3 regions of the Actinospica robiniae DSM 44927 genome follow, and region 1 is predicted to be linked to each of the others. Evidence: riboswitches for the same ligand, from Rfam matches in the RefSeq annotation. Region 1 holds a riboswitch; each other region holds the start of a gene.
What was found. A riboswitch is a leader RNA that binds a small molecule or an ion and turns the genes downstream of it on or off. The one in region 1 is predicted to bind cyclic di-AMP.

Region 1 (9,787 bases):
CACGAGGCGCGCTGTCTCCGCGGTGCGCGCCGCGGGTATACCGAGCTCGCCGAGCACTTGCTCCGCGAGGCGCGCGCTGGCTTCTTCGTTCGAGACCCCGGAGGATGACCCGATCGTGTAGATCGCGTCATGGAACCACGCGGCCAGTCGCACGGCGTCGGCGTCCTGCGCTTCCGCGGAAAGCTCCGCCACGATCGCGAGCACTTCGTCCAGGTGTTTGAGCGTGTGGTAGCGCCGATGCGGTTCCGCATAGCGCGCGAGCAGGTCTTCGCCGGCCGGCCGGGCGTGCTCTGCGCCGGTCAGCGCCATCCAGGCTTCGATCGTCGCTTCGCTCATCGGTTCACCAGGTCCGCCGGGTCGGTGTTCGCTCCGCAGAGCACTGCCACGACGTGCTCGCCTTCTTCCGGCTTGTATGAACCCGATCGCAGCGCTGCCCACGCGGTGGCGCCGCCTGGTTCGACGGTGATCCGGTAGGTCTCCCACAGGTGCCGGCGGGCCTCGACGATCGCGGCGTCGGGTACCAGGACACTGCTGACGTGCTCGCCGCGCGCGAGTTCATAAGCCATCTGCGATGTGCGGCGCGCACCGAGTGCGTCTGCGGCCACTGATTCCACCGCTACGTCGACGGGGCCCGCGGCGGCCAGGGCGGCGTTGAGGGCGCGGCAGTTCTCCGGTTCGACCGCGACGGTGCGGATCCCGGTACCGGACACGGCCGCGGCCACACCGGCGAACAGCCCTCCCCCGCCGACCGCGACGACGATGGTGTCCACTTTCCGCGGCGAGGCGGCCAGGATCTCGGCGGCCAGCGTGCCGGCTCCGGCCGCGATCAGGGGATTGTCATAGGCGTGGGAGAGCAGCGCGCCCGACGCCGCCGCGAAGGTGCGCGAGGCGGCGAGGGCGTCGGCGTACTCTGATCCGACCTGGTGCACATCGGCGCCGTAACCCCGTAGCTTTTCCACCTTGACGGCCGGGGCGCTCAGCGGGACGAAGACGGTGGCGCGGGTGCCGGTGGCCCGGGCGGCCCAGGCGCACGCGAGGCCGGCGTTCCCGCCCGAGGCGATGGCCACGCCGACTTCCGGCAGCGTGCCGGCCTGCTGATGCGCGGCGGCCAGGTTCGCGGCGCCGCGGGCTTTGAAGCTGCCGGTGTGCTGGAGGTATTCGAGAGCGAACGTCACGTGCGCGCCCTCGGTGCCGGACGATCCGGGGTCGGCGGGCGCGAGGGTGACCGGGCGGATGCGGCCGGAGACGCGGTCGGCGGCGGCCGCGACGTCGGCGGGGCCGATGAGAGACGGCGCGGTGGAGCGGTCGGCCATGGCGGCGAGCCCTCCTCGGGTGCTGCTCGGGCGGATGGCGGAGGGTATCCGCCCGGCCGGCCGGGCGGATACCGCTCCACGCTACTCGCTCAGGCTCGCGCGTTGCGGATCACCGGCGGCGCTCAGCTGCCCGGGGTGATCTGGACGATGTCGAGCACCGCGGTCGCGGTCAGGCCGAGCGCGCCGTTCGAGCCGGTGATGCGCACGGTGACCTGCAGCTCCGCGGCGTGGCAGCCGGTCGGTACGGTGTAGACGGTGTTCTCGGCCACCTCTTGGCCGGCCCGGTAGTCGACCGCGCGCAGCAGCGGGTCGATGATGGGGCAGCCGGTGGGCAGGGCGCCCGAGGAGCTGAGCGGGAGCCACTGGCCGGACCACATCTCGGTGGTGTCGACGGCGGCGTTGCTGCAGTTCGTGGTGATCAGGTCGGCGGTGGCGGAGCCGCCGGGCACGACCGTGGCGGGGGTGAAGGCGAAGCCGTTGAGGGCGATCGGGAAGCTCGCCGCGCATACGGCGGAACCGTCGGCGGGGGCGGCGGCGGCCTCCGCGCTGGGGCAGCCGGCCACCAGGGACAGCGCCATGGCGGCCCCCGACGCGGCGGCCATCGCCGCGATGGGGTGGAGCTTATGGAGCAGCACCATACTGACATCCTTTCTCGCTGTGGGAGAGCGATTGCGTATTCACTATCGGGGCGAAGCCGACCAGATCGCAATGCTCTGCGACGAGATGGATGTTCCGGGAATTCTGGGGCGGTGCGGGAGGTGGCGGCGACGGAAGATGCCTGGGGCACGCGTGCTACGGGTGGGGCGAGGCGCCGACGGCGGCGGCCGGCTCAGGCGGGGAACGGCAGAGCGGCGGCCAGGGCCTCGGGGGCCTCGTCCGGGATCCAGTGGCTGATCCCCTCGAGCTCGACGAAGCGGTACGGCCCGGCCACGTGCTCGACGCAGCGTTCGGCCGCGTCCCGGGAGATCGCGGCGTCGGCGGTGGACCAGACGTAGGTGACCGGGACGTCCACGGTCGGGGTGTGCGCGCCCTCGCCGAACTTCGTGGCCTGATACCAGCTCAACGCGGCGGTCAGCGCCACGGGGTCGCTGAGCGCCGCGAGGTGCGGCGCCGCGGCGCGGTCGTCGAGCGGACGGTAGAGCGCGCGCAGCCGGCGGGCGTCGTCCTCGAGGAGCACGCGCGCCGCCTTCGCCGGGTCGCGGAAGAGCGAGACGTAAGACGACATGCGGCGCTGCTGGGCGCTCGCGGCGAGCGCGGCGGCGAAGGCGGCCGGGTGCGGCACGGAGACGGCGGTGAAGGTGCGCACGCGGTCGGGGTAGTGCGCGGCGAGGAACCAGCCGACCAGCGAGCCCCAGTCGTGGCCGACGACGTCGACCGCGCTCAGGTGCAGCGCCTCGAGGATCCCGGCCGCGTCTCCGGCCAGTTCGGGCAGTGTATAGGCGCCGGGGTCCGCGGGCCGCGCGCCCGGCGAGTAGCCGCGCTGGTCGAGGGCGATCAGGCGCAGGTTCGCGCCGTCCGCGGCGAGCACGGCGGCCAACGCGTCGTAGGCCCGGTGCGTCTGCGGGAAGCCGTGCAGCAGCAGCACCGGCCGACCGTCGGCCGGGCCCTGCTCGGCGAGATCGAAGGTGAGGCCGCCGACCTCGACGGCCCGCCGGTGCCAGCCGCCCGTCGCGAGGCGGTCACCTTGAGTGTCGGACATGAGAACTTCCTCGCCGCCGCTACCGACTGCAGCCGAGCCACTGCGCCATCGACGATACGACACCGGAGCTCCGGGAGTAAGGGCGGGCGGGCCGCTTTAAAAAGATCCTGAACAATCCGAAGGGGACTCGAACGATGTCCGTTTCGCCCGTTTTAGCAGTGAATACCATGACTTATTCACCAGTATCTTACCAACAGACGATGAGGCGGAACCCCATAAGGGACACCGGAACCCACACCGGCCACATCACCCTTTCCATCTCTTCCCCTCACAGACCGCATCGTTATTAAGCAGTTACTGCCCTGGCTCGCATATCGGAGCGCATTGCCTCTAAGGTTCCATTCAGTCGCTGCTGTCAAGTCGCGTAAATACTCGACCGGCAGCGCAACCGCCGAATCCGCACCGGCCTTGACGTGCCCTCGCGGAGCCGGGGACCCAATCCCCTTGGGGTGAATCCGCGCCGTGCCGGCGCGGTAGGGCGACCTCTTACGCCCGAACCCGTCAGCTAACCCGGTAGGCGGGCGAAGAGGAAAGAGCACGCATGTCATCGCACCGCAAGCCCAGGCTCTCCTTCGTCCGGAATCGTGCCCGCGCCCTCACTCTCTGCGCGGCCACGTTCGGGACGGCGGCGCTGCCCGGCATCGCCTCGGCGGCGACCGCCGCTCCGGCCACCGCCACGGTTCCGCAGGCCACGACCGCGCACTCGGTCACCGTGCACGCGGTCGCCGTCTCGGACAGCACCGGCTCCAAGTCCAGCAGCTCCACGAAGCAGCAGGTCCACACCGTCGTCGCGGGCGACACGCTCTTCGGTATAGCCAAGGCCGCCCTCGGCGACGGCTACGACTACCCGCAGATCTACAAGCTCAACAAGGGCAAGGCCCAGTCCGACGGCGGCAAGCTGACCGACCCCGACCTGATCGAGATCGGCTGGAAGATCGCGCTGCCCAGCGGCTCGAAGGCGTCCGCCTCCTCGTCCTCGAGCTCCTCCTCCAGCTCCTCGAGCAGCTCTTCCGCGAGCTCGAGCTCCTCGTCGAGCAGCAGCTCGTCCTCGTCCTCCGGCTACGCCGACGACCTCGACGGCTGGATCAACCAGGCGATCTCGATCCTGAGCGCGCACGGCTACTCGGTGACCTACAACGCGATCTACCAGACCGCGATGAACGAGTCCTCCGGCAACCCGAACGCGGAGAACGACTGGGACTCCAACGCCGCCGCCGGCACCCCGTCGATCGGCCTCATGCAGGTCATCCAGCCGACCTTCGACGCCTACGCGCTCTCCGGCTACGACGACATCTGGAACCCGGTCGACAACATCATCGCGGCGGTCATCTACGCCCAGGACACCTACGGCGGCCTGGACAACGTGGTGGCCGAGCGCTGCGGCGGCTCCTGCTGGTCCGGCTACTAAGCCGACACCCGCACAGCCGGTCCGCGACACCGAACCCCGCGCATCCCTTCCCGGGTGCGCGGGGTTCCGCCGTGTATCGTAGAACTCTGTGACAGTCGATGGAACAGCGGCATACTCAGGGCTCGAAGACCTGCCCGGGCTGGTGCCCGCGGCGGTGCGCCTCGCCCGCGGGCAGGGCTTCGACTACAGCTGCCTGCCGGAGCACGGCGAGCTGCTGCGGGTGCTCGCCCGCGGCGTCGGGGCCGGCCGGATCGGCGAGACCGGCACCGGCTGCGGGGTCGGGCTGGCCTGGCTTTCCGCCGGAGCGCATCAGGATGCCCAGGTGGTCAGCGTGGAACGGGATCCGGAGCGCGCCGCACTGGCCGCAGAGCTCTTCGACGCCCGGCCCAACGTCGAGGTCGTCCAAGGCGACGTGAGCCGGCTGCGCAAGTACGGACCCTTCGATCTGCTCGTGCTCGACGGCGGCGGCCAGGGCAAGGGACCGGACGACGGGCCGATCGATCCGGCGCAGTGGCTGGCGCCGGGCGGGCTGATCGTGATGGACGACTTCAGCCCGCTCACCAGCTGGCCGCCGCGGTTCGGCGAGGCCGTCGACCTGCCTCGGCTGCACTGGCTGGCCCACCCCCGGCTACGCGCGACGCAGGTCCGCGTGACGCCCGAGTGGTCGGCCCTGCTCGCCACCTATGTGGGCTGAGTAACCGGCTCACTGTGCCCGCGAGACCGCGGCGGGCCGGCGCGCCGAGCCGGCGCCGTCCCGCCGCGTCCGCCCTCACTCGGCCAGTGCCGCCTCCTCGGCGTCGGTCAACAGACGCGACCGGATCAGGAACCTGACGCCCTCGGGCGCCTCGAGCGAGAAGCCGCTGCCCCGGCCCGGCACCACGTCCACGGTCAGGTGGGTGTGGCGCCAGCGCTCGAACTGGGCGGCGCCCATCCAGAACGCCACCGGCTCCCCCACCCCGGGCACCTCGATCCGGGCGAGCAGGACGTCCGAGCCGCCAGTGCGGAACTCGCCCTCCAGGTAGCACATCGGTGAGCTGCCGTCGCAGCAGCCGCCGGACTGATGGAACATCAGCGGGCCGTTGGCCTGGTAGAGGCTGCGCATCAGCGCGGCGGCCGCATCCGTGACCGCGACCCGGGATACGGACCGCTCCTGCGGCATCGTCATGGCTTCGCCCCTTCCGCTGCGCACCGTCGCCGAACCGTCGTCGGCCTAGAAGAAGCCCATGGCCTTCGGGCTGTAGCTGACCAGCAGGTTCTTCGTCTGCTGATAGTGGTCGAGCATCATCTTGTGGTTCTCCCGGCCGATGCCCGAACCCTTATACCCGCCGAACGCCGCGTGCGCCGGGTAGAGGTGGTAGCAGTTGGTCCACACCCGGCCGGCCTGGATCGCCCGGCCGGCCCGGTAGGCCTGCGCGGAGTCCCGGGTCCACACGCCCGCGCCGAGGCCGTAGAGCGTGTCGTTGGCGATGCGGATCGCGTCGTCGAAGTCGGAGAAGGCGGCCACCGAGACCACCGGGCCGAAGATCTCCTCCTGGAAGATGCGCATGTGGTTGGCGCCCTCGAAGATGGTCGGCTGCACGTAGTAGCCGCCGCTCAGCTCGCCGCCGAGGTCCACCCGCTCGCCGCCGAGCAGCACCTTCGCGCCCTCGGCCTGGCCGATGTCCAGGTAGGACAGGATCTTCTCGAGCTGGTCGTTGGACGCCTGGGCGCCGATCATGGTGGCGGTGTCGAGCGGGTGGCCCTGCACGATCCGCTCGGTGCGGGCGATCGCCTCGGCCATGAACTCGTCGTAGTGGCCGCGCTGGATCAGGGCCCTGCTGGGGCAGGTGCACACCTCGCCCTGGTTGAGCGCGAACATGGTGAACCCCTCAAGCGCCTTGTCGAAGAAGTCGTCGCGCTCCCGGGAGACGTCCTCGAAGAAGATGTTCGGGCTCTTACCGCCCAGCTCCAGCGTCACTGGCTTGATGTTCTCGCTGGCATACTGCATGATCAGCCGGCCGGTGGTGGTCTCGCCGGTGAAGGCGACCTTGGCCACCCGGGCGCTGGAGGCCAGCGGTTTGCCCGCCTCCACCCCGAAGCCGTTGACGATGTTGACCACGCCGGGCGGGAGCAGGTCGGCGATCAGGCTCATCAGGTAGTGGATCGAGGCCGGGGTCTGCTCGGCCGGCTTGAGCACCACCGCGTTGCCCGCGGCCAGGGCCGGGGCCAGCTTCCAGATCGCCATCAGGATCGGGAAGTTCCACGGGATGATCTGCGCCACCACGCCCAGCGGCTCGTGGAAGTGGTAGGCGACGGTGTCCTCGTCCAGCTCGGCCAGGCTGCCCTCCTGCGCCCGGATCGCGCCGGCGAAGTAGCGCAGGTGGTCGATCGCCAGCGGGATGTCGGCGGCCATCGTCTCCCGGATCGGCTTGCCGTTCTCCCAGCTCTCGGCCACGGCGAGCTCGGCCAGCTTGCCCTCCATCCGGTCCGCGATCTTGTTGAGGATCTCGGCGCGGGCGGCGGGCGAGGTGCGGCCCCAGGCCGGCGCGGCGCGGTGCGCGGCGTCGAGGGCGCGCTCGACGTCCTCGGCGGTGCCGCGGGCGATCTCGCAGAAGGCGGCTCCGGTGACCGGGGTCGGGTTCTCGAAGTACTTGCCGCCGGCCGGCGGGCGCGACTCGCCGCCGATCCAGTGGTCGTAACGGTTCTGATAGCTCATCAGCGCGTCGGCAGTGCCCGGCGCGGCGAAGCGGGTCATGGAAGACCTCCACGTGTCGTCCGGCCGCCCGCCGTCGGACGGCCGCCCACGCGGGTGAACCTAGACCGGCGAAGGTTACCCGAACGTTGCGTGGCGCCGGGCCCCGGCCAGCGCCGCGCGAGCGTCGGCGTCCTCGGCGCCGAAGCGGGCGATCCAGTCCTCGAGCAGGCCGGGGTCGCCGGACTCGAGCACGCACGAGCGCAGCCGTACGTCGATCCAGTGGCGCTCGGCGACCACCGCGGGCGCCTCGGAGCGCGGCAGCAGCGAGCCCGCGTACGCGGCGAGCGCGGCCGCGGCGTCCTTCTCGCGCAAGGCTCTGGCGACATCGAGGAAGTCGGCCGGCAGATCCGTGGCGAGCCGGTAGGGGCGGGAGCGCACCAGCCCGCCGAGCGCGTGGCGCAGCCGGTTGACCTCGACCCGCACGGTGGCCTCGGCCGCGTCGTCGTCGTAGAGCCCGGATGTGAGCTGATCCCCGGTCAGGCCCTCGGGGTGGAGCGCGAGGATGACGGCCATTTCGCTGTGCCTGCGGTTGAGCCGCGTGGGCCCGACCATGGCGTGGTCGCGTCCGAGGGCGAGCAGCCTCGGCGCGGGCGGCAGCCAGAGTGTCCGGGTGCCGACCACCGGGCCGGCGGCGAGCTGGGTCTCGGCCGCGCGGGCCGCCGCGGCGACCAGGGCCAGGCTGTGCGGATGAGCGACGATGTGGCCGCCGGTGATGTCCACGATGCCGAGGATGCGGCCGGTGGCCGGGTCGTGGATGGGCGCGGCCGCGCAGGTCCAAGCTTGGACGGTGGGGCGGAAGTGCTCGGCCGAGAAGATCTGCACGGCGTGGTCGAGGGCCAGCGCGGTGCCCGGCGCGTTGGTTCCGGCGTGCGACTCGTCCCAGACGGCGCCCTCGACGAAGTTCATCGCCTCGGCCCGGCGGCGCGCGGCCGCGTGCCCTTCGACCCACAGCAGCCGGCCGGAGGCGTCCGAGACGGCCATCAGGTGTCTGCCGTCCTCGGCGACCGAGCCGACGAGTTCCCGCAGCAGGTCGATGACTTCAGCAAGCGGGTGGGTCCGGCGGTAAGCATCGAGTTCCGCACCGGCGAGGGTGACGGGCGGATCCTTGGCCGGATCGACTCGGGCGCGGGCCGAGCGCTCCCAGGAGCGCGCCACCACGTCGCGGATCGCGCATTCGCCCGAACCCGGGCCTGATCGCGGAGTGCCGGAGAGGAACGCGTCTCGCGCGCGGGCGATCTCGCGCGCGCTCGCCGCGGGGTCTGCGCCGGTCTCGGCCAGCCAATCGCCGCTCATCGTCCACCGCCTCGTCGAGGAGGAATATACGGGCTGAGGCGGCATCAGTCACCGGGCGCGCGCGGTGCTCTCACGCCGCGTGACCGGCCGTCAGGCGTGGGTGGTCTCCACCCCGGAGCCGATCTGCGCGTCGACGTCGCCGATGTAGCCGTGCGCCTCGTCGTCGGGCAGCCGCACGGCGAGCGCCCAGTAGTAGATGCCGAGGCTGAACGCGGCCACGAGCAGCAGATCCCACCACTGCGCGATCGCGGCCGTGGCGCCGCAGGAGGTCGTCCGGGCCGGGCCCTTCGAGCAGTAACGGCCCTGCCACGAGAGCAGGCCCATGCCGACGAGGTAGACCGGCAGCCACTGGGCCGCGCGCCAGTCCGGCTGCGGCAGGTGCGGGTTGAGCTTGAACAGGAAGTTCGCGCCGATGATCAGGTAGCCGAGGATGATCGCGTAGCCGAGCTTCTGCAGCGTGTCCCAGCCGGACCAGTAGATGATCAGCCCGGAGACCATGAACGCGACCGGCGCCCAGAAGCCCCCGGCGGCCAGCCGGAACGGCCGGAAGCGGTCGCGGTCCTGCCGGCGCAGCGCGCCGAAGGCGAGCGGCGCGCCCGCGTACATCAGCACACTGGCCGAGGTGATGAAGCCGACCAGCGACTTCCAGGTCGGGAACGGCAGGAACGCGATGCAGCCGATGAGGAACGCGATCAGCAGTCCGAACCAGGGCACGCGGCGGGAGTTGGTCTTCTCGAACAGGTAGGGGACGTAGCCGTTGCGGGACAGGCCGTAGGACACGCGCGAGGACGCGGTGGTGTAGATCAGCCCGGTGCCCGAGGGCGAGATGATCGCGTCGGCGTAGAGGATCGTGCCCAGCCAGCCGAGGCCGAGCAGGGTGGCCAGGCCGGCGAACGGCCCGGCGTCGCCCTGGAAGGAGAGGTTCGCCCAGCCGTGCGCGAAGGCCGAGCTCGGCAGCGCGGCGATGAACACCACCTGCAGCAGGATGTAGATCAGAGCGCCGAGCAGCACCGACCCGAGCACGGCGCGCGGGATGTCGTGCTGCGGGTTGCGGCTCTCGCCGGCGAGCTGGTCGGCCTGCTCGAAGCCGAGCAGCGCGAACATGATGCCGCCGGTGGAGACGGCCGAGAGCACGCCCTCGCTGCCGGAGGGGGCGAAGCCGTCGATGCCGAAGTTCGAGCCGTGGAAGTGGCTCGCCGCGAACACGATGATCACCAGCGTCGGGATGGCGATCTTCCACCAGGTCGCGGCCGAGTTGGTGTTCGCCAGCCGGCGCACGCCGAGGAAGTTGACCACGGTGAACAGGGCCATCAGCCCGATCGCGATCAGCAGGCCCTGCC
Region 2 (9,787 bases), 5.2 Mb from region 1:
CGGCCGTGGACGTGGACCAGTCCGGCACCCGCAAGGAGGAGATCCTGCTGGGCGCCGAGGAGCTGGCCATCATCTGGAAGCTGCGCCGGGTGCTGCACGCGCTCGACCAGCAGCAGGCGATGGAACTCCTGCTGGACCGGATGAAGAAGACCAAGTCCAACGCCGAGTTCCTGATGACGATCCAGAAGACGGCGCCCGGCGGCGGAGAGTAAGCAGTCACTCTCCGTATACCCACTGATGTGCGTACGGTCCGCGACGGCGGAAGGGCGGGAATACCCGGCCTTCCGCCGTTGTAGGATGGTACGTCGGTCCCGGTTCCCGTCCGCGCATCTCCGCGCCGGCGACCCGGCGGCCCCGAGAACCTAGGAGCACCCATGAAGCCCGGTATCCACCCGGAGTACGCGGCCACGACCGTGACCTGCGCCTGCGGCAACACCTTCGAGACCCGCTCGACCGTGGCCAGCGGCAAGATCAGCTCGGACACGTGCTCGCAGTGCCACCCGTTCTACACGGGCAAGCAGCGCATCCTCGACACCGGCGGCCGGGTCGCCAAGTTCGAAGCGCGCTTCGGCAAGAAGAAGTAGCGCGTCGGACGGCGCCAGCGTGCGGGCTACGGCCCCGCAGGCTGGCGCCGTCTCGCATGTGCGGCCGCGGGCCAGTGACCTGCTGTGCCACTGACCCGTCGGCCGTCCACTCGCCGGTCGCATGACATGAGGAGCCGAGGAACCCAAGGTGTTCGAGGCGATTGAGGAACTGCTCGTCGAGTACGGGGAGCTCGAGGCGCGCTTGGCCGACCCCGCGGTCCACGCCGATCAGGCGCTGGCCCGCAAGCTCGGCAAGCGCTACGCCGAGCTGACTCCGATCGCGGAGACGTACAAGTCGCACCAGGCGAACGCGCAGGACATCGAGGCCGCGCGCGAGCTGGCCGCGGAGGACCCGTCCTTCGCCGAGGAGCTGCCCGCGCTCCAGGCCCGCAAGGGCGAGCTCGAGGGCAAGCTGCAGCAGCTGCTGATCCCGCGCGACCCGAACGACGAGAAGGACGTGATCCTCGAGATCAAGGCGGGCGAGGGCGGCCAGGAGTCGATGCTCTTCGCCGGCGACCTGCTGCGGATGTACCTGCGCTTCGCCGAGCGTCAGGGCTGGAAGACCGAGCTGATCGAGTCCACCGACTCCGATCTCGGCGGCTACAAGGACGTCTCACTCGCCGTCAAGTGGCGCGGCACGCCGCAGCCGGGCGAGGGCATCTGGGCCCGGCTCAAGTACGAGGGCGGCGTGCACCGGGTGCAGCGCGTCCCGGTCACCGAGTCGCAGGGGCGCATCCACACCTCCGCCGCCGGTGTGCTCGTGCTGCCGGAGGCCGAGGAGGTCGAGGTCGAGATCAACCAGAACGACCTGCGCATCGACGTGTTCCGCTCCTCCGGCCCGGGCGGCCAGTCGGTCAACACCACCGACTCCGCGGTGCGCATCACCCACCTGCCCACCGGGGTGGTCGTCTCCTGTCAGAACGAGAAGTCGCAGCTGCAGAACAAGGAGTCCGCGATGCGGATCCTGCGCGCCCGGCTGCTCGCCTTCGCCCAGGAGGAGGCCGAGAAGGAGGCCTCGGACGTGCGCAAGAGCCAGATCCGCACGATGGACCGGTCCGAGCGCATCCGCACCTACAACTTCCCGGAGAACCGGCTCTCCGACCACCGCACCGGGTTCAAGTCCTACAACCTCGACCAGGTGCTCGACGGCGACCTCGACGGGGTCATCCAGTCCTGCGTGGACGCCGACCTCGCGGCGAAGCTGGCCGGGCCGGGGAACTGAGCCGACGATGTCCTCCACCCCCGCCGAGACCCCGGCAGTGACGCCGGGCCTTAACCTGCTGCTGACGGAGGTCGCGCTCGCGGCCGCCCGGCTGGCCGAGGCCGGGGTGGGTTCGCCGCGCGCGGACGCGGAGGAGCTTGCCGGCTGGATCCACGGGGTCACCCGCGGCCGGCTGCACACCGTGCCCGACCGCGAGTTCGACGCGCGCTACTGGGAGGCGGTGGCCCGCAGGGAGAACCGCGAGCCGCTGCAGCACATCACCGGCCGCGCCTACTTCCGCTACCTCGAGCTGGCCGTGGGCCCCGGCGTGTTCGTGCCCCGGCCGGAGACCGAGGTCATGGTCGGCTGGGCGATCGACCGGCTGCGCGAGCTCGACATCGCCGAGCCGCTGATCGTGGACCTGTGCGCCGGCTCCGGCGCGATCGCGCTGGCCATAGCCCAGGAGGTGCCGCGGGCGCAGGTGCACGCGGTCGAGCTCTCGGACGAGGCGCTCGAGTGGACCCGGCGCAACGTCGAGGGCAGCCGGGTGACGCTGCATCAGGCGGACGCCCGCACCGCGCTGCCCGAGCTCAACGGCCAGGTGGACCTGGTCATCTCGAACCCGCCGTACATCCCGCTGACCGAGTGGGAGTACGTGGCCACCGAGGCGCGCGACTACGACCCCGAACTCGCCCTGTTCTCCGGCGAGGACGGCCTGGACATGATCCGCGCGCTCGAGCGCACCGCGCACCGGCTGCTGCGGCCGGGCCGCTGGCTGGCGGTGGAGCACTCGGACCAGCAGGGCGGCTCGGTGCAGCGCATCTTCCTGGAGGAGCTGGGCTGGGTGGAGGCGGGCGACCACCGCGACCTGACCGGCCGTCCCCGGTTCTTCACCGCCCGCAAGGACGGGCTCAGGCCCTAGCATCAGCACCTGAACACTCCGCCCGTCAGCATGGAGGTTGATAACCGTGAGCCGCCGCTACGACTGCGCTGATCCGGATCAGCGCGCGACCGGCCTGCGCGAGGCCGGCGCGACCGTCCGCCGGGGCGATCTGATCGTGCTGCCGACCGACACCGTCTACGGGATCGGCGCGGACGCCTTCTCCAGCTCCGGCATCGAGGCGCTGATCGCGGCCAAGGGCCGGGGCCGGGACATGCCGGTCCCGGTGATGGTCGGCGCGCCGAGCACACTGCACGGCCTGGTCTCCCGGTTCTCGGAGAAGGGCTGGGACCTGGTCGACGCGTTCTGGCCGGGCGCGCTGACGATCGTGGCCCGACACCAGCCCTCGCTGCAGTGGGACCTCGGCGACGCCCGCGGCACGGTCGCGCTGCGGATGCCGCTGCACCCGGTCGCGATCGAGCTGCTGACGGCCACCGGCCCGCTCGGGGTCTCCTCGGCGAACAAGTCCGGCCACGCTCCGGCCACCACCGCATCCGAGGCGCAGGACCAGTTCGGCACTCTGGTGGAGATCTACCTCGACGGCGGTCAGACCGTCGACAGCGTCCCGTCCACGATCGTGGACCTGACCGGCGACGCGCCGCGGCTGCTGCGCGAGGGCGCGCTCACCTTCGACGAGATCGCCAAGGTCGCGAGCAACCTCACCCGCTGAGAACGCAGGAGAAGGGGTCCTGCCCGGGGCACGCACCCGGGCAGGACCCCTTCTCTCATGCGCCCGGGGTTCAGCCGAGCTGGAGCACCTGGCCCGGGTAGATCAGGTCCGGGTTCGAGCCCACGACGGACTCGTTGTCCTGGTAGAGCGTGTGCCAGTCGGAGACGCCCTCCTTCTGGGCGATGCCCGAGAGGGTGTCGCCGGCCTTGACGGTGTAGCTGCCCGAGGCGGACGAGGACTTGGCGCGGTGCTTGCCCTGGTAGCTCGAGGAGCCGGAGTCGCTCGAGCTCTTCGACGAGCTCGAGGAGCCGGAGCCGGACGAGTTCGAGCCGCTGCTCTTGTCCGCGGAGGACGAGGACGAGGACGAGCCGGAACCGGAGGTGTTGGTACCGCTGTAGGTGGTCGAGCTGCCGGCGTACGCGCCGCAGACCGGCCACGCGCCGATGCCCTGGCCGGCCAGGACCTTCTCGGCCACGGCGATCTGCTGGGACTCGCTGGCGTCGTTGGCGTACTGCGCGTACTGGCCGCCGCCGTAGGCGAGCCAGGTCGACTCGCTGAACTGCAGGCCGCCGTAGAACCCGTTGCCGGTGTCGATGGACCAGTCGCCGCCGGACTCGCAGTTGGCGATGGCGGTCCAGTTGACCGAGTCGGCGGAGGCGGTGGAGGCCATCACGACCGGCACGGCGATCGCGGCGCCGGCGAGCGCGGCGGTGGCCACGGCGCGGCGGGTGAAAGACTTGGGGGCGAGCTTGGTCATGCTGAAGACTTTTCCTCTCTCCCACGCCTGCGAAGTGAGCTGTCGGATTCGGGCCGGAAGAAAGTGGCCCTACCACCGGGAGATTATTTATCCCCCCGGAAGATTCACCCCAAGCCTTGGACCTGCGGATACAGTCCGCGTCCCGGCGATATTCGGGTCCTCCGCTCCTGCCCCTTACTTAGTTGGAATCCGCTGGCCGATGGGCAGGATTAGGCGTTCTCGACCCGGGTCCGGAATTTCGGACGTCTTCGACCGTAGAGCACTTCTTCCGATATTTTCAAATTCGTCCACAATATGTGATTACTTATGTGCGAGGCGTTTCGAATGTTTCGGAAATATAACCTGACGCAATTTCACACTCACGTTAGGTCATTCATGAACGCTTTCGGGCGCCGAGGGTGACGGCGTGAATGCACGATGCACGCGCCGCCGGGCGAGCCCCCGTGAACCACCGCTCGGCGAAGCGGGACTTTTGGCCTAGTGCCTCGGCTGGGACGCGTGCTTAGTGTGGAGGAGTCCCCCTCAGCACCAGCGGTTTCTCCCCCTCGTGTTAGGAGCGTGGCCCATGGCTCCCGTCGCTGCTCCCACTCCGGCCTCCACCCGGTCCGCCTCTCCCTTCTACGGCCCCGACTTCGCCGACCTCATCCGGACCGATCCGCAGATCGCGGGCGTGATCCTGGACGAGGTGGAACGCCAGCGGGGCACCCTGCAACTGATCGCCAGCGAGAACCCGACCTCGCCGGCGGTGCTCGCCGCCCTCGGCTCGGTCCTGTCCAACAAGTACGCCGAGGGCTACCCGGGCCGGCGCTACTACGGCGGCTGCGCCGAGGTCGACCGGGCCGAGCGGCTGGCCGTGGACCGCGCCAAGGCGCTGTTCGGCGCCCAGCACGCGAACGTGCAGCCGCACTCCGGCGCCTCGGCGAACCTGGCCGTGTACGCGGCGCTGCTGCGCCCCGGCGACAAGATCCTGGCGATGGCGCTGCCGCACGGCGGCCACCTGACCCACGGATCGCCGGGGAACTTCTCCGGCACCTGGTTCCAGTCCATCGGCTATCCCGTGCGCGAGGACGACGAGCTGATCGACTACGACCGCGTGCGCGATCTGGCGAAGGCGCACCAGCCGAGGCTGATCGTCTGCGGCGCCACGGCCTATCCGAGGCTGATCGACTTCGCCGCGTTCCGCGAGATCGCCGACGAGGTCGGCGCGTACCTGCTGGTCGACGCCGCGCACATCGCGGGCCTTGTGGCGGGCGGTGCGGTGCCCTCGCCGGTCCCGTACGCCGACGTGGTCAGCCTGGCCACGCACAAGACCCTGCGCGGCCCGCGCGGCGGCGCGATCCTGTGCCGGGCCGAGTTCGCCGACGCGATCGACCGGGCGGTCTTCCCGTTCGCCCAGGGCGGACCGCTGATGCACGCGGTCGCCGCCAAGGCGGTGGCCTTCGGCGAGGCGGCCACGGACGAGTTCGCCGCGTACACCCGGCAGGTCGTGGCCAACGCGCGGGTGCTCGCCGAGGCGCTCGCCCGCGAGGGCATGCGCCCGGTGACCGGCGGCACCGACACCCACCTCGCGTTGCTCGACCTGCGCGGCGTGCACATCGCGGCCGGGCGCGGGGTGAGCGGGCGCGAGGCCGAGCAGCGGTGCGAGCGGATGCGGATCGTGCTCAACCGCAACTGCGTGCCCTACGACACCGCCAAGCCGATGCTCTCCTCCGGGATCCGGGTGGGCACCGCCGCGGTGACCACCCAGGGCATGCGCGAGCCGGAGATGCGGCTCATCGCGGGTCTCATCGCCCGGGCCGTGCGGGCCCCGGAGCCCGGTGTGGCCGAGGAGGTGGCCGCTCTCCTCGAGCGCTTCCCGCTCTATTCGTGACCCGACGCGGGCGCCCGGCCGTCCCGGGCCCCGACCCCGCCCCCGAGCCGCGCTTGTGACCTGGGCGTATCGCGCCGCCCTGGCGCCCCGGCCCCCCGGAAACCGGGTGGGCCGGACAAGCGTCTGTTTCTGCGTGACGGCCTTGCTGCCGTTACCCTGAAGCTCCACCGAAACATGCCCGGGTCCGGAAGGCGGCGATCAGTCCTCGATGCGCGAGTACCTGGTCGTGCTGACCATCGCCTGGATCACCACCTACCTCACCACCGGCCTCGTCCGGGTCGGCGCGGTCCGCTTCGGCGCCGCGCCCGCGGTGCGCGAGCGCGACGTGCACACCACCCCGATCCCGCGCCTCGGCGGCGTGGGCATGTTCATCGGCATGCTGGTGGCGCTGCTGGCCGCGGCCCACCTGCCGATGATGGAGACCTGGGTCTTCCAGGGCACCCCGACCGTGCACGCGCTGCTGATCGGTTCGTCCATCCTGATCGCCATCGGCATCGTGGACGACCGCTGGGGCGTGGACGCCTTCATCAAGCTGGCCGGGCAGACCCTGGCCGCCTCGATCATGGTCGAGATGGGCATCCAGCTGACCTGGATCTCCATCCCCGGCGTGGGCATCATCAGCCTCGAGCCCAACCTGGCCGTGACCGTCTCGGTGGTCCTGATCGTCGGCATGATCAACGCGGTCAACTTCGTCGACGGGCTCGACGGCCTGGCCTCCGGCATGGTCGCGATCGCCGCGAGCACCTTCTTCGTCTACGCCTACCGGCTGCAGACCGGCGCCTACAACGTCAGCACGATCGTGCCGGCCGCGATGGTCACCATCGTGCTGATCGGGATGTGCCTCGGCTTCCTGTGCCACAACTGGTCCCCGGCCCGGATCTTCATGGGCGACTCCGGCTCGATGCTGCTGGGCATGATGCTGGCCGTCATCACCATCCTGGAGTTCGGCCAGATCGACCCGGACCAGCTCAAGGTGATGATCGGATCGCAGACCGGGGCGACCTACAAGACCGTGCCGGCCTTCCTGCCGCTGGTGCTGCCGTTCTGCGCGGTGGCCCTGCCGATCGCGGACACGGTGATGGCCGTGGTCCGGCGCACCAAGGCCGGGCGCTCGCCGTTCTCGGCCGACGCCGAGCACATGCACCACCGGCTGCTGCAGATCGGGCACTCCCGCCGTCGCGCGGTCCTGATCATGTACTTCTGGTCGGCCCTGATCTCCTTCACCGTCTTCATGGTCTCGGTCTCCTCGCAGTCGCGCCCGGTCGTGCTCGCCGCGATGGGCCTGGCCTTCCTCGGCCTGGTCGGACTGCTGCTGCCGCGGGCACGCAAGCACTTCGACGACCGGGCCGAGCGCAAGCCCGGCGGCCGCGCCCGACACGCCGCGCCGGGTGACGCCGCGTCGGATGACGAGGCCTCACGCGACCTGGTCAACTATTCATCAGCCTTCGAAGTCGGTCCTCGAGACCCGTCTTGACCTGCGCGTACGGTGGCGTGATCCATACCACGCGCCCCACGGCAGACGTGCGACGACACTTGTGATAGGTTTCACGAGCAGATAGAAGACCCGATCGGAGCAATCGCGCACCCCCCTGCTCGAGGCCGATCAAGCATCTTCTAGAATCACAGCCAGAAAGCCGTATCCCCGGCAGCCACCGACCGATGACCGCCTCGGAGACTTGATATGCAGGCCGAAGACGTCCGCGCGCTACGGCGATCCGCGGTGCCCACCGCGCTCGTCGGTGTGGCCTGCGTCGCGGTCGGTTCCATAGTCGATGGGACCAAGGGAGCGCTCGGAGCCCTGCTCGCGCTCGCCGTGGTGACGGTCTTCTTCTCGATCTCGCGCTACGTCGTGGGGCGTGCCGCCCGGACGAGTCCGCAGGCGATGATGATCGCCGCCCTCGGCAGCTACATGGTCAAGATCGTGGCCCTGGCGGTGCTGCTCAACGCCTTCCGCGACTCCACGGCCTTCAACGGCCGGGTGTTCGGCTTCTGCGCCATCATCCTCGTGCTCGCCTGGAGCGGCACGCAGGTCCGTGAGATGTCGCGCAACAAGGTCCTCCAGGTGGAGCCGCGCCCATGAGCGTCCGCTCCCGCCACGCTGTCGCACGGACGAGCCACCGCGCTCGGCCGGGCCACACCTTGCGCCGTCGTCGCGGCGCGCAGCTGTGTCGCGAGCACGCCGGGGCCCGAATCGGTGCCGGTGATGAGCCCGAAGACCCGCCCTTTCCACGCTGAGCCCGATCCGCGCGAGTGGGACGAGGACGAAGCCGAGCGGGAGCGCGAAGCAGGCCGGGCGATGGACTCCATGATGTGGACCATCGTCGGACACATGGCCGCCTCGCTCGTGCTCTACGGCGGCCTCGGTTACCTGCTCGGTCGCTGGCTCGGTCATCCGATCCTGCTGTTGTTCGGCACGCTGTTCGGCATGGTCGTCTCGATCGTCTACACGATCTGGCTGGCCAATCGATCGGCCAGGGCCGACGAGCGACAGCGGATCGCGGCGGCCCCCACACGTCCCCGCTCCGGCGGATGAACCGTCTTACGAAACACTGTCAGACCGTCCCCGACAGATGGCGGACCCCCATGCGTAAAGCCGAAGGAGAAACCCGGTGAGTGCGGCGATCGCGAGCACTGTGCTACTCGCCAGCGGCGGCGACTGTTCCCCCACGGACGCGCACGCCGGCAGCAACTGCGGCTTCGTGCCCCCGTCGCTCGGCGACTTCAACTTCAAGCCGATCTTCCACCTCGGCAGTTACGGTTTCTACAAGCCGGAACTGCTCGCGCTGATCTGCGCCGGCCTGGTCGTGCTCTTCTTCTGGAGCGCCTTCCGCAGCCCGCGGCTGGTGCCCAGGGGTGTGCAGAACATCGGCGAGGTGGGCTACCTGTTCATCCGCGACCAGATCGCCCGCCCGATGATCGGCAAGACCGCGGACCGGTTCGTACCGTTCCTGGTCGGCCTGTTCTTCTTCATCTGGTGCATGAACCTGATGGAGATCATCCCGATCGCGCAGCAGCCGGTGACCGCGTTCATCGCCTTCCCGGCCTCGCTGATGATCATGGTCTACCTGACCTACTGGTATCAGGCGATCAAGCACCAGGGCTTCTTCGGCTTCCTCAAGAACGTGGTGCCCAAGGGCGTGCCGTGGCCGGTCATGATCATCCTGGTGCCGGTCGAGTGGCTCCGGGTCCTGATCATCCAGCCGTTCACCCTGATGATCCGGCTGTTCGCGAACATGTTCGCCGGCCACCTGCTGCTGGCCACCTTCACTCTCGCCACCTGGTACCTGGCCAGCGCCACCTTCAGCGTGATCTTCGCGGCCGGCTCGGCCGTGATGGTCGTGGTCCTGACCGCGTTCGAGATGGTGATCCAGGCGCTGCAGGCCTACATCTTCACGATGCTCACCGCCCAGTACATCGGCGAGGGCGTCTCGGCCGGGCACTGACCGGCCGCCCAGACCACTTTGATCCCCCAGCCAACCGGTGGGTCCGTCCACCGGTTCGACGATAAGGAAAAGACAGAAAATGTCCGCTGTTGTTGACCTCGCTGCTTCCACCGGCGTCACCGGCTCCCTCGGCGCCGTCGCCTACGGCCTGGCCGCCATCGGCCCGGGCGTCGGCATCGGCCTCATCTTCGGCCACGGCGTCGAGGCGATGGCCCGTCAGCCCGAGCTGCGCGGCATGATCCAGACCAACATGTACATCGGCTTCGCGCTGACCGAGGCGCTCGCGCTGCTCGGCATCGTCATGCCGTTCGTCTTCGGCAAG
Region 3 (9,787 bases), 3.7 Mb from region 1:
CTGTCCTTCTTGGTGCGCTCCTGGGTCGCGTAGTCGACGTACACGATGCCGAACCGCTTCGAGTATCCGAAAGCCCACTCGAAGTTGTCCATCAGCGACCACGCGAAGTAGCCGGTCAGCGGCACGCCTGCTTCGATCGCGCGATGGGCGGACACGAGGTGGCGCTGCAGGTAGTCGACGCGCTCGGGGTCGTGCACGCGCTTGACGCCGTCTTCCTCGACGAGCTCGTCGCGGTAGGCCGCACCGTTCTCGGTGACCATGATCTCGAACTCGGGATAAGCCTCGTGCGTCGCCACGAGCAGGTCGTACAGGCCCTGCGGCGCGACGTTCCAGCCCATTTCCGTGTACGGCCCGGGCTGCTCGACGGATTCGACGCACGCGGCGCCCGGGTGCACGGTGCCCTCGGTCGGGTGCTCGGGACCGCGGCGCACCGTGCCGGTGCAGTAGTAGTTGATGCCCACGATGTCGATCGGCTGGTTGATCAACTCGAGGTCGCCGTCCTGCACGAACGACCAGTCGGTGATGTGCTTGGTGTCCATCAGCAGGTCGTGCGGGTAGAAGCCGCGCAGCTGCGGGTCCGTGAACGCGCGGTTCTGGAGGGCGTCGAGCTGGCGCTTCGCGTCGACGTCCTCGGGATTGGCCGGGTCCGCGGCGTACGTCATCGCCAAGTTGTTGGTCACGGAGAACTTGGCGTCCGGCCGCTTGACGACCTTGCGCAGCTCGATGAGCGCGAGGCCGTGGGCGAGGTTCAGGTGGTGCACGGCCTGCAGCGCCCCGATCTCGCTGCGGCGCCCGGGAGCATGGTTGCCGCTCGCATAGCCGAGGTAGGCCGAGCACCACGGTTCGTTGAGCGTGGTCCACACGGCGACGCGGTCGCCGAGGCGCCGGCCGACGACGCGCGCGTACTCGGCGAAGGCGTAGCTGGTCTCGCGGGTGGTCCAGCCGCCGCGGTCCTCGAGCGGCTGGGGCAGGTCCCAGTGGTAGAGCGTCACGATGGGCTCGATGCCGCGTGCGATCAGGCCGTCGACGACCTTCTCGTAGAAGGCGAGGCCGGCCTCGTTGATCTCGCCGGTGCCGGCCGGCAGGATGCGCGGCCAAGCGATCGAGAGGCGGTAGGCGGACAGGCCCAGGCTCTTGACGAGGTCGAGGTCCTCGTCGACGCGGTGGTAGAAGTCGATCGCGACGTCACCGGTGTCACCGTTCTCGACATTGCCGGGGACATGGCTGAAGGTGTCCCAGATGCTCGGTCCGCGCCCGTCCTCGGTGGCCGCGCCTTCGATCTGATACGCCGCTGTCGCGGCGCCGAAGACGAACCCGTCGGGGAACTTCAGACCGCTCACGCGGAAGTCGTCGGTGATGCCCATGACGTCGTGTCCCTCGTCCTTCGATGACAGGCGCGGCGATACCCGTAAGACAGCTGATCCGCCCCACGTGGCCCGGTACTCCGGCCGCAAGTCGTGATCATGCCACACCATTCGCGTGGAGTCATGTGGGGAAGGGCCGTGGGCGGCCGAGGCAAGGCCCGTCAATGTTCGTACTTGCGGCGTAGCGGCGCCGAAGGCCGCCTGGTCCTGCGGAAGTAGTCCTCTGCGAAAGAGGGAACGCACCCTTCGCGCTCCGTACGGAAGTCAGCCGGGTCCGTGCCGCGGTGAATTACGCAGAGTAATCACGAAGACCTGCGCGGCGACGGCAATAGAGGAGTCGTCGCTCAACGTGTCGCGGGAGATGCGGAGAATAGCGCTCGAGAATTCCTTTTACGCTCGGTAATCGGTTCCGCACTTATTGCGATGAATGCGGTCGAAATGACCATCCGTGCCGCGAACATGCTGGTCAGGCTCGCTTCAGGTCGACTTCTGGGGCGTTTTCGACAGGGCGCCGGGTGGGTTTTCCTCGACGCTTGGCGACTGTCCGATTACTCGGTGTGGGTAATTTCGGAGGATTTGGACAATCCGGTCAAAGTGGGTATTGTTTTCGTTGTGCACCGGCCCACGCCGTGAAAGTAGATTCCGGCACCGGTCGCACCCGCCGAGTCCGACAGGACGGCGCAGCGGTTCGACGAAGCTCCCGCAGCGACCATCCTCGGAGCCGGGGACCCAATGAGTACCAGGCACTCAACCGTGCCGGTCCCCCGGGGTGAATCGGCCCCCTCTTCACCAACGACGCCCACGACGTGCTTATGCGTCCGTGTCTTCGTCGCCCGGTGTGGGGGCTGTAGGGCGAACTCCCCTTCCGCCCGAACCCGTCAGCTAACCCGGTAGGCGGCCGAAGGAGAGGCTCTAGAACTCGTGCTGAAGAACCGCATGTCCACCTCCGCGTTCCGCACCTTCATCTCCAGCCCGCGCCGCTACCCCGCCGCCGCGCTCGCCCTGGCCGCCGTCGGCGTCGGCGTCGCCCCGCTGACCGCCTCCGCCGCCACCGCCCCGGCCAAGCCCGCCACCGCCCACGTCGCCCCCGCGAGCGTGAAGGCCACCGCGAGCACCGCCAAGGCCACCGCCGCCAGCACCACCAAGACCACCACCAAGACCACCACCACCCCGGCGAAGACCACCGCCAAGGCCGCGACCCCGACCAGCCTGTTCGCCGGCTCCACCACCGCGACCCTCGAGCCCACCGGCACCGTCGGAAGCCAGTCGCACATCACCCTGGACTCCGACCAGTGGTCCAACGCCACCTCGATCGTCAAGGCCGCTGAGGACATGCACCTGTCCCCGTACGCCGCGACCATCGCGGTTGCCACCTCGATGCAGGAGTCCAAGCTCCAGAACCTCAACGTCGCGGTCGACCACGACTCCCTCGGCCTGTTCCAGCAGCGTCCGTCCTGCGGCTGGGGCACCCCGAGCCAGCTCAACGACCCGACCTACGCGGCCAAGGCGTTCCTGAAGAACCTCCCCTCCGGCTACCAGTCGATGTCCCTGCACCGCGCCGCCCAGGACGTCCAGGCCTCCTTCAACGGCTCCCTGTACTCGCAGTGGGAAGACCAGGCCGCCCACATCGTCTCCACCATCGTCAACCACTGATAAAACCCAGCACCACACACAGCACACGACGAACCCCTCCCGGACACACCGGGAGGGGTTCGTCGTTATTTTGGTAGCTCATCCAGAGATGAGGGGGCGATAGTTGAGCGAGCCGGAACAGAGGCTGGCGAGGGCGATCGGCTCGAGGCTTGAGATCGCCCGGGTGGCCGCGCTCGACTGGGTGGACGGACCGACGCTCGGTTTCCTCGAGATCGAAGGGATTCACGGCGCCTGGTACTTCCGTCTGCTCGCGGAACATCAGCAGACGCAGGACGGCAGCGACTCGCGGCTCTTCGAGCTGTCCGCGGCTGCTCCGGGGGTCGTCGATGAGCTCGTGGTCAAGTCCGGTGAAGCGAGGAATCCAGACTGGACGGGGGTGTGGGTCCCGCGGTGGCAGTTCTCCGATGCGGCTGCGAAGGCAGCGGCGGATGCGTTCGTCGAGCAGGCCGTCTCGTCGGCTGGAGCGGTCGCGTTCATCATGCGAACGGGCGACCTCCACCGAATCGCCGAGGTCTGGCGAGTCGCCCGGCCGAGTTCGGCGGAGTGGGCCGCCAAGTGAGCGCGAGCCCGCCCATGTGCCGCGCGCGAGCAAAAGGTTGCGGGCCGCTCAACCTTCCCAAGGTGACGGAATGCTGACACGTTGATACGGGGACTAATGAGACGGGGACTCATGGGACGGGGGGAGAAGATGATCATCACGCCGACGTGGTGGCAACCCAGCATCGTGATCTCATGGGGGGTCCTTGCCGGGGGGTGCGTTGAAGCCGCCGTGAGCGAGCCGCATGGCGTTTACTCGTTCGGCGCGCTGCTGCTGCTCTGGCTGCTCGCCTGGGCCGCAGGGCGCTCGATACGGCTGGAGGTCACCGAGGCCGAGGTGATCGTCACCCGGGGCTACGTGCGCATGCAGTCGAACGTGCCCCGGCGGGTGGCGCGCAGTCGGCTCGGTGCGATCCACTACTACCCGAAGGTGATCACCTTCTGCGGACCGGACGGCACCCTGCTCATGCGGACCAAGGCCGAGTGGAGCCTGAAGCAGATGATCACGGTCGCGGCCGAGCTACAGGTTCCCATCTATGACAACAGGCGCTTCCTCCACCTGGTGCCGAGGAGAACGGGACGCCTGGCATACGACCCCGTCTACGGCCGGCGGCCCCGCTGACGGGGACGGGCACTGGTTCCCTGCCGGTCAGCCTTCCTCGCCGCGCCGCCTCTTGCGGCGGAAGTACACGCCGGTCCCTCCCAGCGCCACGAGTGCAAGCGCTCCGACGCCCGTCGCGAGCAAGGTGCCGCCGTGTTGCTTGCCTGCCGAGTCAGAGGTGGCGAGGGCGACGGGGTCTACGGCGGGCGCGGCGGTTGACTGGCCCGATTGAGGCACGGCACTGGTCGTTTGCGTGAGCGCGGCAGATGGCTGCGGGCTCGCCGAGGGCGGAGCGTCGATGGTCGCCGAGGCAGCGACGCGAGACGCGGCCGTGTTCACGCCCGTGGAAGATTTGCTGCTGGCGGCTGGGGCGCCGCTCTTGCCGTGGGCTGACGCCGGAGGCGAATAGGGCGGCGAGTTCCCATCGGTGACGCCCGGAGGAAGGACGCTGGTGCCCGTGTTGAAGCACGTCGCGCAGTCCAGCGCCCACGAGGTCTGAAATCCCGGCGCCTCGACGCCTTCGCGGTAGAGCGCTGCCACGCTGGCGAAGCCGTAGTTCGAGTCGTTCCACGAGGTGAACTCCAGGCCGAGTTCCATCGTCGTCGAGCCCGCCTTGACCGGCAGGTAATCCGGCAGGGTGGCAGTGGCGCACACGTCCCTGGCGTCGCCCCCGAGCGTCGGGCAGGAGCCGGGGACGGCAGTGGCGCTCGTCCAGGAGCCGTCGATCTTCCAGAAGACCTTGGGCCAGACCAGTTTGACGGAGTTCGGGATCGTGCTCAGGGTGACCTGCGGCTCGACCAGGCAGTCGGGACCGTCGTTCTGCACGGTCGCGGTGATGGCGATCATCTGGTTGATCGCCGACGTCGACGCGAAGTACTGGTCTACTGAGGCCAGGAGGGAGTCGCAGCCGCCCAGCGAAGCGGCGGGGGCAGAGGTCGAGGCCGCCGTGCCCGCGGCTTCGGCCGTCGACGCGGCGGCCACGATGGTCACGCCGAGCAAGGCGGCCACGGTTGCCGCGCCTGCGAGGGAAAATATGGAGTGGCGCGCGGGGCGTGAGGCGGACATGGCGTTCCCGTCGCATTGAAACGGAGGACGAAGGCGGGCGAGGTTAGCAAGGGCTCGGCCAACGGTGCAACCGCCCTTGTAAAGCACGTGGGAACATGGCTGGGGCGTCATGCATGCGATCCTCGATTTCCTTCAGCCGGGCTGGGAAGATCGCGACTTCTTCATCGCGTATGGACGCGTCTAGGCGGCCGCGGCTGGGCGCCATCTGTCGGCAGAGCCTGGGAAGCTCTCGCCATGGGCGTGATGTACGACTATTTCGCGGCGCCTTCGGACGCCGCCGCCGCTGCGACTATCGACCTGGCTGGCGGTCCAGGCGGCCCACTGTCCCAGTTGCCGATGCCGTTTCGCGACCTGGTGGCGAAGTACGGGTTTGAGGGCGCGCGCCGATTCCTGAAGTCGACGGTCCGCGTATCCGACGCAGGCATTCCTGCACTGTTCACGAAGGGGTTCGACCCGGTAGCGGATCTTGGTGCCGTGTATGCGCTGCTGACCGGCGCAGGTCCCGAAGTTCTCGACAAGCTGGGCGATGTTGTGGTCGCCGAGAGGGATGGTGGCGAGCGGCTGGTCCTCTCAATAAGTGCCGAGGTGAGCGACAGCCTCGCCTGTTCGACCCCGGGCGATCTTCAGAGCGCTGCGGCTGAGTGGGTCGAGGCCGAATCGCCATATCGTCAGGTTGACGTGGAAGGCATCTCGGGTCTTCTTGAGCAGCTTGCCGAACTGGCTCGCATGGCTCGTGCCCGTGGCGATGGGCTGTACTGCTGGGTGTGCTTGTGACAGCCACCTGCGTTGTTGCCGCCAGGATGCCTGACCAAGCGGGCAGGTCAGAGAGGCCGCACGTTTCTTCCTCACAAGTCGGCAGCTCAGCGTGACCGGCCGATCCAGGCGTTCATGAGCTCCGCCGCCAACCAATGTCCGCGCCGTTCCGCTTCGGCGACGACTGTGACGCCATCGGCGCTACGCAACGGGTCCGCCCCACGGGCAAGGAGCAGCGCGGTGACATCGACATGCAGCGGCTTACCCGTCTGGTCGTGGCCGTCGATCTCGGTGTCTACCGCGTGACGGAGCAGGGTCCAGCCGTCACCGTTATCGTCTTCGACGTCATGACCGGCATCGTGAGGTTCGGATCTTCGCTCCGGCGCCCCGGGAAACGCGGAAGAACTGCGCTTATCGCGAAGAACTTGAACGGGTCCGGGCATATGGCTAGAGTCCGGTCCAGATGTCCGCGCTGGCGGGGCTCGGGGCCTCGGGGCGGAGATCTGCGCCGCGCGTCGACGACGCGGGCGTTCACAGCGTGACCGCGGCTCGTGCACCGCGGACCTCCATCCCCTTTTGGGGCCCATTCGCCTGGCAGGACCGGGATTCTCACTCTCACCCGTGGGTGACTCCTGCGCGACTTCCCGCCGCAGGACCGTGAGCTGTGTTCCGGCTAGGCGTCATCGGAAGAGGACCGCATGTCAGCTCACCGTCCCCCCACGCACCCGACCCGTCCGCCCACGTACCCGACTCCCGTCCCGCACCCGGCCCGTCCGCATCCGTATCCGTACCCGACCCGCAGGACGCTCACGGCGCTCGCGGTCGGGGCGAGCGCGCTGATCTCCCCGCTGCTGGGGCAGATCGACGCGCACGCCGACGCGGAGGAGCCGATCTCGCCCGCCGCGTACGAGCAGGAGCTGAACGCCGCGGCGACCGCGGACGAGGCCTACGACGCGGCTCTTGCGCAGGCCGCGCAGCTTCAGCAGAGGATCGACGCGCTTCAGGCGCGGATCTCGTCCGACATCGGCGCGCGCGACGCTCTCCAACGGACGCTCGGTTTTCAAGCCGCGCTGCAGTACCGGGGCGGTGCGATGCCCGGCCTCGAGCTCGTCCTGGACGACGACCCCGCCGCATACCTGAACGCGGCCCTGGTCCGCGAGGAGATCGCCGGCGAGGATACCAGGGCCTTGCGATCACTGGCCGAGGACGAGGCGCGGCTCGCCGCGGACCAGTCGCTCGTGCGGGCCGACCTCGCCCGACAGCAGGCGGCCGTCGACGCCGCGCAGGGCCGCAAGGATGCGGCACTGGCCGCGGCGAAGGGGGCGGAGGCGATTTTCGACGCCCTCGGCAGCGCCGGGCAGCGGGCCGTCTCCGCGGCCGGGCAGGGGGTGGATCCGGGACGGGTGCATCTGACCGCGACGGCTCCGAACGCGCGCGCCGCCGCCGCGGTGGCGTATGCGGAGTCGAAGGTCGGCGATCCGTACTCCTACGGTGCCGCCGGACCGAACGCGTTCGACTGCTCGGGCCTGACGATGGCGGCCTGGGCGCGGGCCGGGGTCGCGCTGCCGCACAACGCCGCCGCTCAGGCCGCGATGCTGGCCGCGGTCAGCGTCTCCCAGCTCGAGCCCGGCGATCTCGTCTTCTACAGCTACGACGGCGGTGCGATCGCGCATGTGGCCGTCTACGTGGGCAACGGACTGGTCGTCCACGCTCCACGGCCCGGTGAGGACGTGCAGTACGGCAACGTCTTCACCGTCGGCCCGATCGTGCGCGTGGGCCGGGTCACCGCCTAGCCGGCACGTGCGCAGTCGCGAGAGCACGGATACCTGGACGGGGTGGATCGTATGGCGGGCAGAGGGCGCCCGAAGGCCGAGTTGACGCTGACGGCGACGGAGCGGGCGGAGCTGCTCCGAGCGGTCCGAGTGGCGCAGGCTTGGCAGAGCTATGTGCTGCGTTGTCAGATCGTGCTGGCGAGTGCGGACGGCGCAACCGACATGCGGATCGCCCAGGAGCTGGGCGTCTCGATACCGACGGTGGGCAAGTGGCGCGCCCGTTTCCGGGCCGCGGGCATCGACGGGCTCGTGGACGTCCCCAGGCCTGGGCGCGGACCCGCCGTCAGCCGGGAGGAGCGTGCCTGGATCGCGGCCCTCGCCGCCGGCGGTCCGGGCGTGTCGGCGGCCGTGGGGGAGGCAGCGGAGGCGGCGTCCGCGGACCACTGGACCCTGGACGCGTTGGCCGAGGCGGTGCGCGGTGAGGGCATCGGCGTGGGCCGCGCGCAGCTGCTGCGGATCCTCGAGGACGAGGGCGTCCGGTGGCGTCGAACGACGTCGGACGGCGCGCAGACACCGTGACGCCGCGTAGCCGCGCCCGCGTGCGGCTGCGGCTACGCCTGCGGGCCCTCGTCCTCGTCGCCGTCTCCGGGCTCGGACTCGGTTTCGTACCCGCCTTCATCCTCGTCCCCCTCGGCCTCCCGGCTGTGCCGCAGCAACGACTCGACGAGGGCGGCGACGTGCTGGCGGTCCCGCGCCGAGAGCTGCTGGAGGCTCGCGATCAGCAGGTCCACCTCGGGCGCGGGCGCGGGCTCGTACATGTAGATCCCGACCGACTGCGCGGCCGCGCGCCGGACCACGTCCAACGGCAGCTCGAGGCCTTGGGCGAGGCCGCGCAGCGTCGCGGACTGCAGCATGCGCACCGGCCGTTCCCCGGAGACGAGATGATGCACGGTCGACTTGGAGATGCCCCCGCGCCGCGCCACCTCCCCGTAGGACAGGCGCTTCTCCTCCATCCGCTGGCGCATCAGCGTCCGCAGCGGGTTGGGCGTCTCAGCGTCCTCGGTCGTCGGAGCGGTCGCCGGGACGGCCGAGGCGGCGCCTTCGCTATGAGAGCTCGATCGAGGACGTCCACGGCCGTTCGCAGGGCTCGACTCCACACTCATTCTGTTTCGACCCGCGCGCGCTGCTGGCACGTATCCATCCCCTTCCGCTCATGGCGATTGTACCGGGGTGATGGGCGTGTCGTTTGCATGTGCCGGGTTTAGGGGATAGCGTTCGTTCGTCCAAACCGAACGATTCGTTCGGCAAGATTAGACGCTTAGCGCCGCATGCGCGGCAAGGAGAAACCATGAGCATCAAGATCGACGAGCTCGAGGCCGAGTCGGCCGAGCTGCTGCCCGGCCGTGAGGCGCTGGGCCGCCTGCGGTTCAGCTTCACCAAGACGGTCAACGTCACCAAGCACGTCAACGTCGCACATGTGGACGCCACCAACCTGTCCGAGGCCGTGAACTACCAGTCCGCCGGCGCCACCGCGGCCAGCGAGGCCGTCCAGACCATCAGCATCACGCAGTAGTCGGGGCGGGGCCGCGCGGCGGCTCCAGGGTCGCAGGGCGCGACGCAACGCGGCCTGCGGCAGACGCGCCATTCTTCGATGCCGCGCGTTCTCGAAAGTACTTCATTTCCGGGTTCCCCGAAACCCCTTCGTCTTATTCCACTTCCCTGACTTCCCCGACTGAAAAAAGGAAATTCGCATGAGCATGAACATCGACGAGCTGAACGCCGAGTCGGCCGAGCTGCTGCCGGGCCGTGAGGCGCTGAGCACGCTGAAGTTCAACTTCACCAAGAACGTCGTCGTCACCAAGCACGTCGCCAACGTGGGCGCCACCAACCTGTCCGCGGCGGTGAACTTCCAGTCGTGCGGCGCGGACGCCGAGTCGGCGGCGGGCCAGACGATCAGCATCCACCAGTAACGGCGGCGTGGGCCCGCCGAGTCGGCCCGGCGGCAGGCACGACTGCCGCCGGCCGCCTCGGCGGGCAAGCAT

Region 2: it holds a riboswitch for cyclic di-AMP, as region 1 does, so the genes downstream of both, ACTRO_RS22105 (LysM peptidoglycan-binding domain-containing protein) here and ACTRO_RS00160 (transglycosylase SLT domain-containing protein) in region 1, are expected to answer to the same signal.
Region 3: it holds a riboswitch for cyclic di-AMP, as region 1 does, so the genes downstream of both, ACTRO_RS48905 (hypothetical protein) here and ACTRO_RS00160 (transglycosylase SLT domain-containing protein) in region 1, are expected to answer to the same signal.

Annotation. Positions count from the first base shown of each region.
Region 1 covers NZ_KI632511.1:29,121-38,907, forward strand. Annotated here, with positions in the region: gene ACTRO_RS00140 (HD domain-containing protein) at 1-336, opposite strand, end outside; gene ACTRO_RS00145 (serine/threonine dehydratase) at 333-1,313, opposite strand; gene ACTRO_RS00150 (hypothetical protein) at 1,436-1,951, opposite strand; gene ACTRO_RS00155 (alpha/beta fold hydrolase) at 2,143-3,012, opposite strand; cyclic di-AMP (ydaO/yuaA leader) riboswitch at 3,392-3,548, shown strand; gene ACTRO_RS00160 (transglycosylase SLT domain-containing protein) at 3,554-4,420, shown strand; gene ACTRO_RS00165 (O-methyltransferase) at 4,509-5,114, shown strand; gene ACTRO_RS00170 (DUF779 domain-containing protein) at 5,190-5,585, opposite strand; gene exaC (acetaldehyde dehydrogenase ExaC) at 5,631-7,154, opposite strand; gene ACTRO_RS00180 (helix-turn-helix domain-containing protein) at 7,230-8,447, opposite strand; gene ACTRO_RS00185 (APC family permease) at 8,538-9,787, opposite strand, start outside.
Region 2 covers NZ_KI632511.1:5,239,842-5,249,628, reverse strand. Annotated here, with positions in the region: gene rho (transcription termination factor Rho) at 1-212, shown strand, start outside; gene rpmE (50S ribosomal protein L31) at 375-584, shown strand; gene prfA (peptide chain release factor 1) at 733-1,806, shown strand; gene prmC (peptide chain release factor N(5)-glutamine methyltransferase) at 1,814-2,707, shown strand; gene ACTRO_RS22110 (L-threonylcarbamoyladenylate synthase) at 2,754-3,395, shown strand; gene ACTRO_RS22105 (LysM peptidoglycan-binding domain-containing protein) at 3,466-4,152, opposite strand; cyclic di-AMP (ydaO/yuaA leader) riboswitch at 4,162-4,378, opposite strand; gene ACTRO_RS22100 (serine hydroxymethyltransferase) at 4,718-6,022, shown strand; gene ACTRO_RS22095 (MraY family glycosyltransferase) at 6,231-7,496, shown strand; gene ACTRO_RS22090 (Cg1360 family ATP-synthase-associated protein) at 7,704-8,102, shown strand; gene ACTRO_RS22085 (hypothetical protein) at 8,226-8,555, shown strand; gene atpB (F0F1 ATP synthase subunit A) at 8,632-9,465, shown strand; gene atpE (ATP synthase F0 subunit C) at 9,545-9,787, shown strand, end outside.
Region 3 covers NZ_KI632511.1:3,706,093-3,715,879, reverse strand. Annotated here, with positions in the region: gene ACTRO_RS15755 (GH1 family beta-glucosidase) at 1-1,364, opposite strand, end outside; gene ACTRO_RS47230 (hypothetical protein) at 1,788-1,997, shown strand; cyclic di-AMP (ydaO/yuaA leader) riboswitch at 2,056-2,276, shown strand; gene ACTRO_RS48905 (hypothetical protein) at 2,286-3,017, shown strand; gene ACTRO_RS15745 (hypothetical protein) at 3,181-3,576, shown strand; gene ACTRO_RS15740 (hypothetical protein) at 3,706-4,176, shown strand; gene ACTRO_RS15735 (hypothetical protein) at 4,204-5,220, opposite strand; gene ACTRO_RS15730 (hypothetical protein) at 5,455-5,994, shown strand; gene ACTRO_RS45700 (ankyrin repeat domain-containing protein) at 6,081-6,416, opposite strand; gene ACTRO_RS43370 (C40 family peptidase) at 6,672-7,766, shown strand; gene ACTRO_RS15715 (helix-turn-helix domain-containing protein) at 7,818-8,324, shown strand; gene ACTRO_RS15710 (helix-turn-helix domain-containing protein) at 8,357-8,902, opposite strand; gene ACTRO_RS15705 (hypothetical protein) at 9,094-9,318, shown strand; gene ACTRO_RS15700 (hypothetical protein) at 9,497-9,715, shown strand.